Regions from separate parts of the Clostridium sp. Marseille-QA1073 genome, predicted to be linked through region 2. Evidence: a T-box and tRNA genes for the amino acid it is inferred to sense, from the RefSeq annotation. Region 2 holds a T-box; the other holds one or more tRNA genes.
The links. A T-box is a leader RNA that pairs with one kind of tRNA and senses whether it is charged. The one in region 2 lies ahead of ACY1IQ_RS10855 (valine--tRNA ligase), so its partner is inferred to be a tRNA-Val.
Positions count from the first base shown of each region.

Region 1 (3,275 bases), on a different contig from region 2:
TCTGCAATATAAAAATCAAAAGATAGGAGTAAGAAAGAGCTTAGATGTATTAAAAAACTACTTATCAGAAAAAGAGCTTTATGAAGTTAAGAAAATAGCGAGAAAATTCATAGATATGGATACCGTAGAGAATGCTGATTAATTTATATAGCAAACTCCTTAAAAATAATAATTTAAATACATTTTAGTATTTTCTAAGGCTAAGGTAACATTTTTATTTTTGAAATCTATATTATAACTAGAAGAATTTAAAATATCTTAGGAGTTGGTTATATGCCTTCTAGTAATTTAGTTTCAGTGTCAAATTTAATTCCTGCAATTTATAGTTTAGAACCTAAATCTATACTAGAAATAGGAGTTGGATTTGGTAAGATAGGATTTTTAGTTAGAGAATATTTAGATTTAAGAGAGAATAATGATGGTGGATATGCACCTTGGAATATATTAATAGATGGAATAGAAATATATGAAAAATATATTACGCCAATACATGGTTATATTTATGATAATATATATATTGGTAATGCAATCGATATTTTAAGTAAAAAAGATTTTCCTAAATATGATCTAATAGTACTTGCAGATGTTATAGAGCATTTGAAAAAATCAGATGGGAAAAAGCTACTAGAATTATGTTTTAAGACAGCAGATAGTGTTATAATATCAACACCATATATTTTTTATAAACAAGATGAATGCTATGGTAATGATGCAGAACAACATTTAAGTGGATGGGATATTAATGAGTTTAGAGCTATGGGAGCAAAATATGTTTGGATATCAGGAATACTTTTATTTGCTGTATTTACAAATAAAGTATTAAACCATAAAACAGATATTTTTTTAGACGATTTATTATTTGTAACTCCGCAATTACACCATATTAAAGATTTAATAACAGTTTATCTATCTACTGATCAATATGATCATTGTATAGAAGCTTGTGAAAAATATGAAAAGTTTTTTAAAGATGATTCATTCTTTTCAAATATGAAAGCAGTTGCTTTAAATATGAAGAACAAAGATGATTTGGAATAGACTTTAGTTTAATATATAAGATATACTAATATCATATATGAGTAAATAGCGTGTATTGAGTAACTTTGATGCACGTTATTTAGCTGAATCTTTAGTGTTGGAAGAAATCATATATAATTAAAACAATAATTGTAGTTGGGTGAAATATGAAGTAAAAATAAGAAAAATGGAGATAATAAAGCATAAATACTGAAAATGGTATAAAAAAAACTTGAAAAAATAGTTATAAAATTATATACTATTCCTTGTCAATGTTCTAAGGGTTTTTTCTGAAGAACTTGTGAAAATGCTGACATTTCTTGATAGTAGAATAGCTAATTTGTAGTAAATAAGTCTAAGTTCTACTTTAATAGTCAGTTTTATAACGTGGAGGAGTTCCCGAGAGGCCAAAGGGGGCAGACTGTAAATCTGTTACGTTTCGTTTCGATGGTTCGAATCCGTCCTCCTCCACCAATTATGGTCGCATAGCTCAGCTGGGAGAGCATCTGCCTTACAAGCAGAGGGTCACAGGTTCGATCCCTGTTGCGACCACCATTAGAAATTTATAATATGCTGGCATGGCTCAACGGTAGAGCAGCTGACTTGTAATCAGCAGGTTGTAGGTTCGATTCCTATTGCCAGCTCCATAATATATGGAGGAGTTCCCGAGTGGCCAAAGGGGGCAGACTGTAAATCTGTTGCGTTTCGCTTCGATGGTTCGAATCCGTCCTCCTCCACCAAATTATGGTCGCATAGCTCAGCTGGGAGAGCATCTGCCTTACAAGCAGAGGGTCACAGGTTCGATCCCTGTTGCGACCACCATTGAAAATTGTATAATATGCTGGCATGGCTCAACGGTAGAGCAGCTGACTTGTAATCAGCAGGTTGTAGGTTCGATTCCTATTGCCAGCTCCATAATATATGGAGGAGTTCCCGAGTGGCCAAAGGGGGCAGACTGTAAATCTGTTGCGTTTCGCTTCGATGGTTCGAATCCGTCCTCCTCCACCAAGTCAAAAGCTACATTTGTTCTCTTATTTTGAGAGCTCAAATGTAGCTTTTATTTTGTAAATAATCATGCTTTCATACGCAGTAGTCATAAGGCTACTGCATTTTTTACTGTTTGTATATTGGTGTTATATTATAGGGTTCCACAATAAAAATTTAACTTATATATGATTTTACTTCCATAACAAAAATTCTTTTGCTAAAGCTTTTGGAATTTCTTAAAATAAAATAAATTTTATTTTAAGAAATTCATCTCTAGTGAATTCTTTCATAAATTCTTCATTATTAATTGTTAATCATTAATTTCTAAAGATTTAAGCTATTTTTAGAAAAATTATTTTTCAGAGTATATTTTAAGTTTTCATATTGGATGCTTATAATAGCTTTTTACGTGAAATCTTTAGATTAATTTATTAATATGAAAGCATTAATTTATCCCTACTGTTTTTGATCATTTTAAGGCGTGGCCAATAATGCATTAAAATAAATATCTCCTAATATAATTAAAGTATGTATTTAGATATGGATTTATTTAAGTTTGGAGGATAATAGTATGAGAGAAACGATTTACAATGTTTTGTCTAATATTATATTACGTAGTCGTAATGTAACTAATGCCAAAGTTAATGTAGTCACATCAGATGAATTTCCTTATGAAATTGAAATTATCGCTGAAAATCTATATATACCTTGGGCTATAGCAATAAGCGATGAAGGAAAAGTGTATTTTACGGAGCGGTCTGGAACAATTAGAGTGATTGAAGATGGCAAACTTAATACTCAGCCACTCATTACATTTGGTGCACCCTTTATAAGTCAGGGGGAAGGAGGGTTAATGGGTATTGTTCTAGACCCAAATTATTCACAAAACAATTATATGTATGTTATGCATTCATATGTAGAAGGTAATCAAATTTATAATCGTGTTGTAAGATTGATTGAAGAAAATAATAAGGCATCCATTGACCGGATTATTCTAGATAAAATCCCTGGTGGACAAATTCATAATGGAGGAAGGATAAAGATAGGACCAGATCAGAAATTATATATAACAACAGGAGATGCAGGAAATTCTATGTTAGCACAAGATTTAACAAGTAAAGCAGGAAAAATACTGCGAATAGAATCAGACGGCAGTATCCCAGCAGATAATCCAATTATTAATTCACCTGTTTATAGTTTAGGGCATAGAAATCCTCAAGGCTTAGCATGGAATTCAAAAGATATCTTATATGAATCAGACCATGGACAGA
Region 1 is NZ_JBSVQM010000028.1:27,039-30,313, forward strand. Features, by position in the region: gene ACY1IQ_RS18510 (hypothetical protein) at 1-142, shown strand, start outside; gene ACY1IQ_RS18515 (hypothetical protein) at 274-1,038, shown strand; tRNA gene ACY1IQ_RS18520 (tRNA-Tyr) at 1,407-1,491, shown strand; tRNA gene ACY1IQ_RS18525 (tRNA-Val) at 1,497-1,572, shown strand; tRNA gene ACY1IQ_RS18530 (tRNA-Thr) at 1,590-1,664, shown strand; tRNA gene ACY1IQ_RS18535 (tRNA-Tyr) at 1,673-1,757, shown strand; tRNA gene ACY1IQ_RS18540 (tRNA-Val) at 1,764-1,839, shown strand; tRNA gene ACY1IQ_RS18545 (tRNA-Thr) at 1,858-1,932, shown strand; tRNA gene ACY1IQ_RS18550 (tRNA-Tyr) at 1,941-2,025, shown strand; gene ACY1IQ_RS18555 (PQQ-dependent sugar dehydrogenase) at 2,576-3,275, shown strand, end outside.
Region 1: it encodes a tRNA-Val, which carries the amino acid that the T-box ahead of ACY1IQ_RS10855 (valine--tRNA ligase) is inferred to sense. The anticodon was not compared.

Region 2 (3,275 bases):
TGTTAAAAGAAATTTAATTATAGTAATAGCTATAATTGGATTTTTTTCTTTAGGTTGGCTCATAGGATTATATACTAATAAGGTAAAAGCTGCACATTTTGACACTAATACATCTAGTGAAATTAATGAAAAAGATCAGAAATATAATTTTGCAGATGGGGGACTAGATAAAGAAGAGAACTCTAATACTCCTAAAGAAAAGATAAGGGAAGAAACTGAAGTTGATGGAGAAAATATAGAAAAACCTATAGAGAGAAAAACTGCTTATTTGACTTTTGATGATGGACCTACAACTAATATTACACCTCAAGTATTAGATATATTAGATAAGTACAATATAAAAGCAACTTTTTTTGTGATAGGCTCTTTAGCAGAAGTTAATAAAGAAGTATTAAAAGACATTGAGATAAGAGGTCATACTATAGGAAACCATACTTATAGTCATGATTATGATTTAATTTATTCTTCTGTTAATACATTCATGGAGGACATAGATAAAGCTGATGAAGTATTAGGGAGTATACTTCCAAACTATGAAAGAGGACTTTTTAGATTTCCAACTGGATCCTTTAAAAAATATCAATTTATTGAAGCGGTTAAAGATAAAGGATATAAACACTATGATTGGAATGCATTAAATGGAGATGCTGAAGCGCTTAATGTTCCAGCTAATAAGTTAATTCGTAATGTTAAGAAGACAGTATGCGATAAAAATAAAGTTATTATATTGATGCATGATTCCGGGACAAAGCAAACTACTGTAGATTCCTTACCAGATATAATTGATTACTTAATAGAGGAAGGATATTCTTTTGAAACTTTAGATAACTATAAATAATAATATGAGTATAAATTATATTACTTATTATAATTATTTTAATATAATAAAAAATAAGACTTTCCTAACTAGGAAGTCTTATTTTTGTTGTAATAGGTTTCAAGTATTATACTTATAGCCTTTTCACATTCTTTATCGCCATGATTTAAGGCCCAAGCAGTATTGAAGTAGTTCAGAGCTTTATTATTATTATTAAGCATCGCATGACAATAACCCAAATTAAAAAAGTAAGAGCTTTCTCTTTTTAATCTTATAGCACAGTGCAGAGTGGCAATAGCTTTTTGAAAATCTTTAAGCTTAATAAAACACACTGCTGTATTATATAGCGAAGCCGCTTCATTCTCTTTCATTTCTACTGCTTTTGTATACATAGAAATTGCCTTTTCATATTTCTTATTATTATAAAGCTCATTTGCTTTATCAAAATAGCTCATTTATAACCCTCCAATAAAATGTTCTTTATTATTTGTAATAATTACCACAAAAAAGATTTTTTATACTATATTTGAAAAATCTTTACATTTTATTTTTAATTAAGATGCTTTAATTAATTTATATGATAATTAATTAAAATAGTATTGACTTTTTATTAGTTATTCTATATAATGTACTAATAATTAAAGAGTGATAAAAGCGTTGAAGAAGAGGAGTAGGATTTGGAAGTATTAAGAGAGGAAGGCTCTGCGGCTGAGAGGTCTTCTATATGGAATAATCTGAAGGTAGCTTTGGAGCTTCTTTATCGAAAATATTCTTAGTAGATAAAGCCGGTTGTCAAATCGTTAGTTTATATGAGCCTGTAATTTTGCAGGGAAAAAAGGTGGTACCACGAGCTTTTCGTCCTTTTGGGGATGAAAGGCTCTTTTTTATTTTTAATAAATTTTAAATAATTGTTAAATATTTGCCTTATGAAGAAATATTTTAATTTTAAATTCATTATGAAAGCACAACTTTTAGGAACAATACCATAACCTTTTATGGCTCCATTTAAGTGTATTTTCATTTACGTGACGAATAAAAATTGATAGGAGGAATTAATATGGAAGATAATAAGAACTTAGCTAAAAATTATGATCCAAAAGACTTTGAAGAAAGATTATATGCATGGTGGGAAGAAAAGAAATTTTTTACTCCAGAAGTAGATAAAAGTAAAAAGCCTTATACAATAGTAATGCCACCACCAAATATAACAGGTCAATTACACTTAGGTCATGCTCTTGATAATACCCTTCAAGATATTTTAATAAGAACTAAAAGAATGCAAGGATATAGCACTCTTTGGCTTCCAGGTGAAGATCATGCTAGTATTGCAACAGAAGTAAGAGTTGAAAATTCACTGTTTAAAAAAGGATTAAAAAAGAAAGAAATGGGAAGAGAAGCTTTCCTTGAAAAAGTTTGGGAATGGACAGATGAGTATAGAGATAGAATAAGAGAACAGCTTAAAAAGATGGGATGTTCAGCAGACTTTACTCGTGAAGCCTTTACTATGGATGAAAACTTAAACAAAGCAGTTAGAGAAGTTTTTGTAAAATTATATAATGATGGTCTTATATATAGAGGAAATAGAATTACTAATTGGTGTCCAAAATGTATGACAGCACTTTCAGATGCTGAAATAGAACATGAAGAGCAAGAAGGATTTTTCTGGCACATTAACTATCCTGTAGTAGGTAGTGATGAAAAAGTTGAAATCGCTACTACAAGACCAGAAACACTATTAGGAGATACAGCAGTTGCAGTAAACCCTAAAGATGAAAGATACAGTCATTTAATTGGTAAAATGCTTAAGTTACCATTAGTAGATAGAGAAATACCAATAGTTGAAGATGATTATGTTGATATGGAATTTGGAACAGGAGCAGTTAAAATAACTCCAGCTCATGATCCAAATGATTATCAAGTAGGAAAAAGACACAATCTTCCACAGGTAGTTGTTTTAGAGGAAAATGGAACTATAAGTGAGGGTTATGGAAAGTATTCAGGACTTGATAGATATGAAGCTAGAAAGCTTATGGTAGAAGATTTAGAAAAACAAGGATATTTAGTAAAGATAAAACCTCATAGTCATAACGTTGGAACTCATGATAGATGTAATACAACTGTTGAACCAATGTTATCAAAACAATGGTATGTTAAGATGGAATCTCTTGCAAAGCCAGCTATAGAAGTGGTTAGAGAAAAGAAAACTAAGTTTGTTCCAGAAAGATTTGAAAAAATCTACTTTAACTGGATGGAAAATATTCAAGATTGGTGTATTTCAAGACAGTTATGGTGGGGACATAGAATTCCAGTTTGGTACTGTAAAGATTGTGGTGAGATAATAGTTAAAGTAGATGCACCAGAAAAATGTACTAAATGTAACTCTACAAATTTAGAACAAGATAAAGATGTTTTAGATACTTGGTTTAGTTCAGCACTATGGCCATTTTCAACATTAGGA
Region 2 is NZ_JBSVQM010000010.1:48,600-51,874, reverse strand. Features, by position in the region: gene ACY1IQ_RS10865 (polysaccharide deacetylase family protein) at 1-838, shown strand, start outside; gene ACY1IQ_RS10860 (tetratricopeptide repeat protein) at 907-1,272, opposite strand; T-box leader at 1,466-1,683, shown strand; gene ACY1IQ_RS10855 (valine--tRNA ligase) at 1,875-3,275, shown strand, end outside.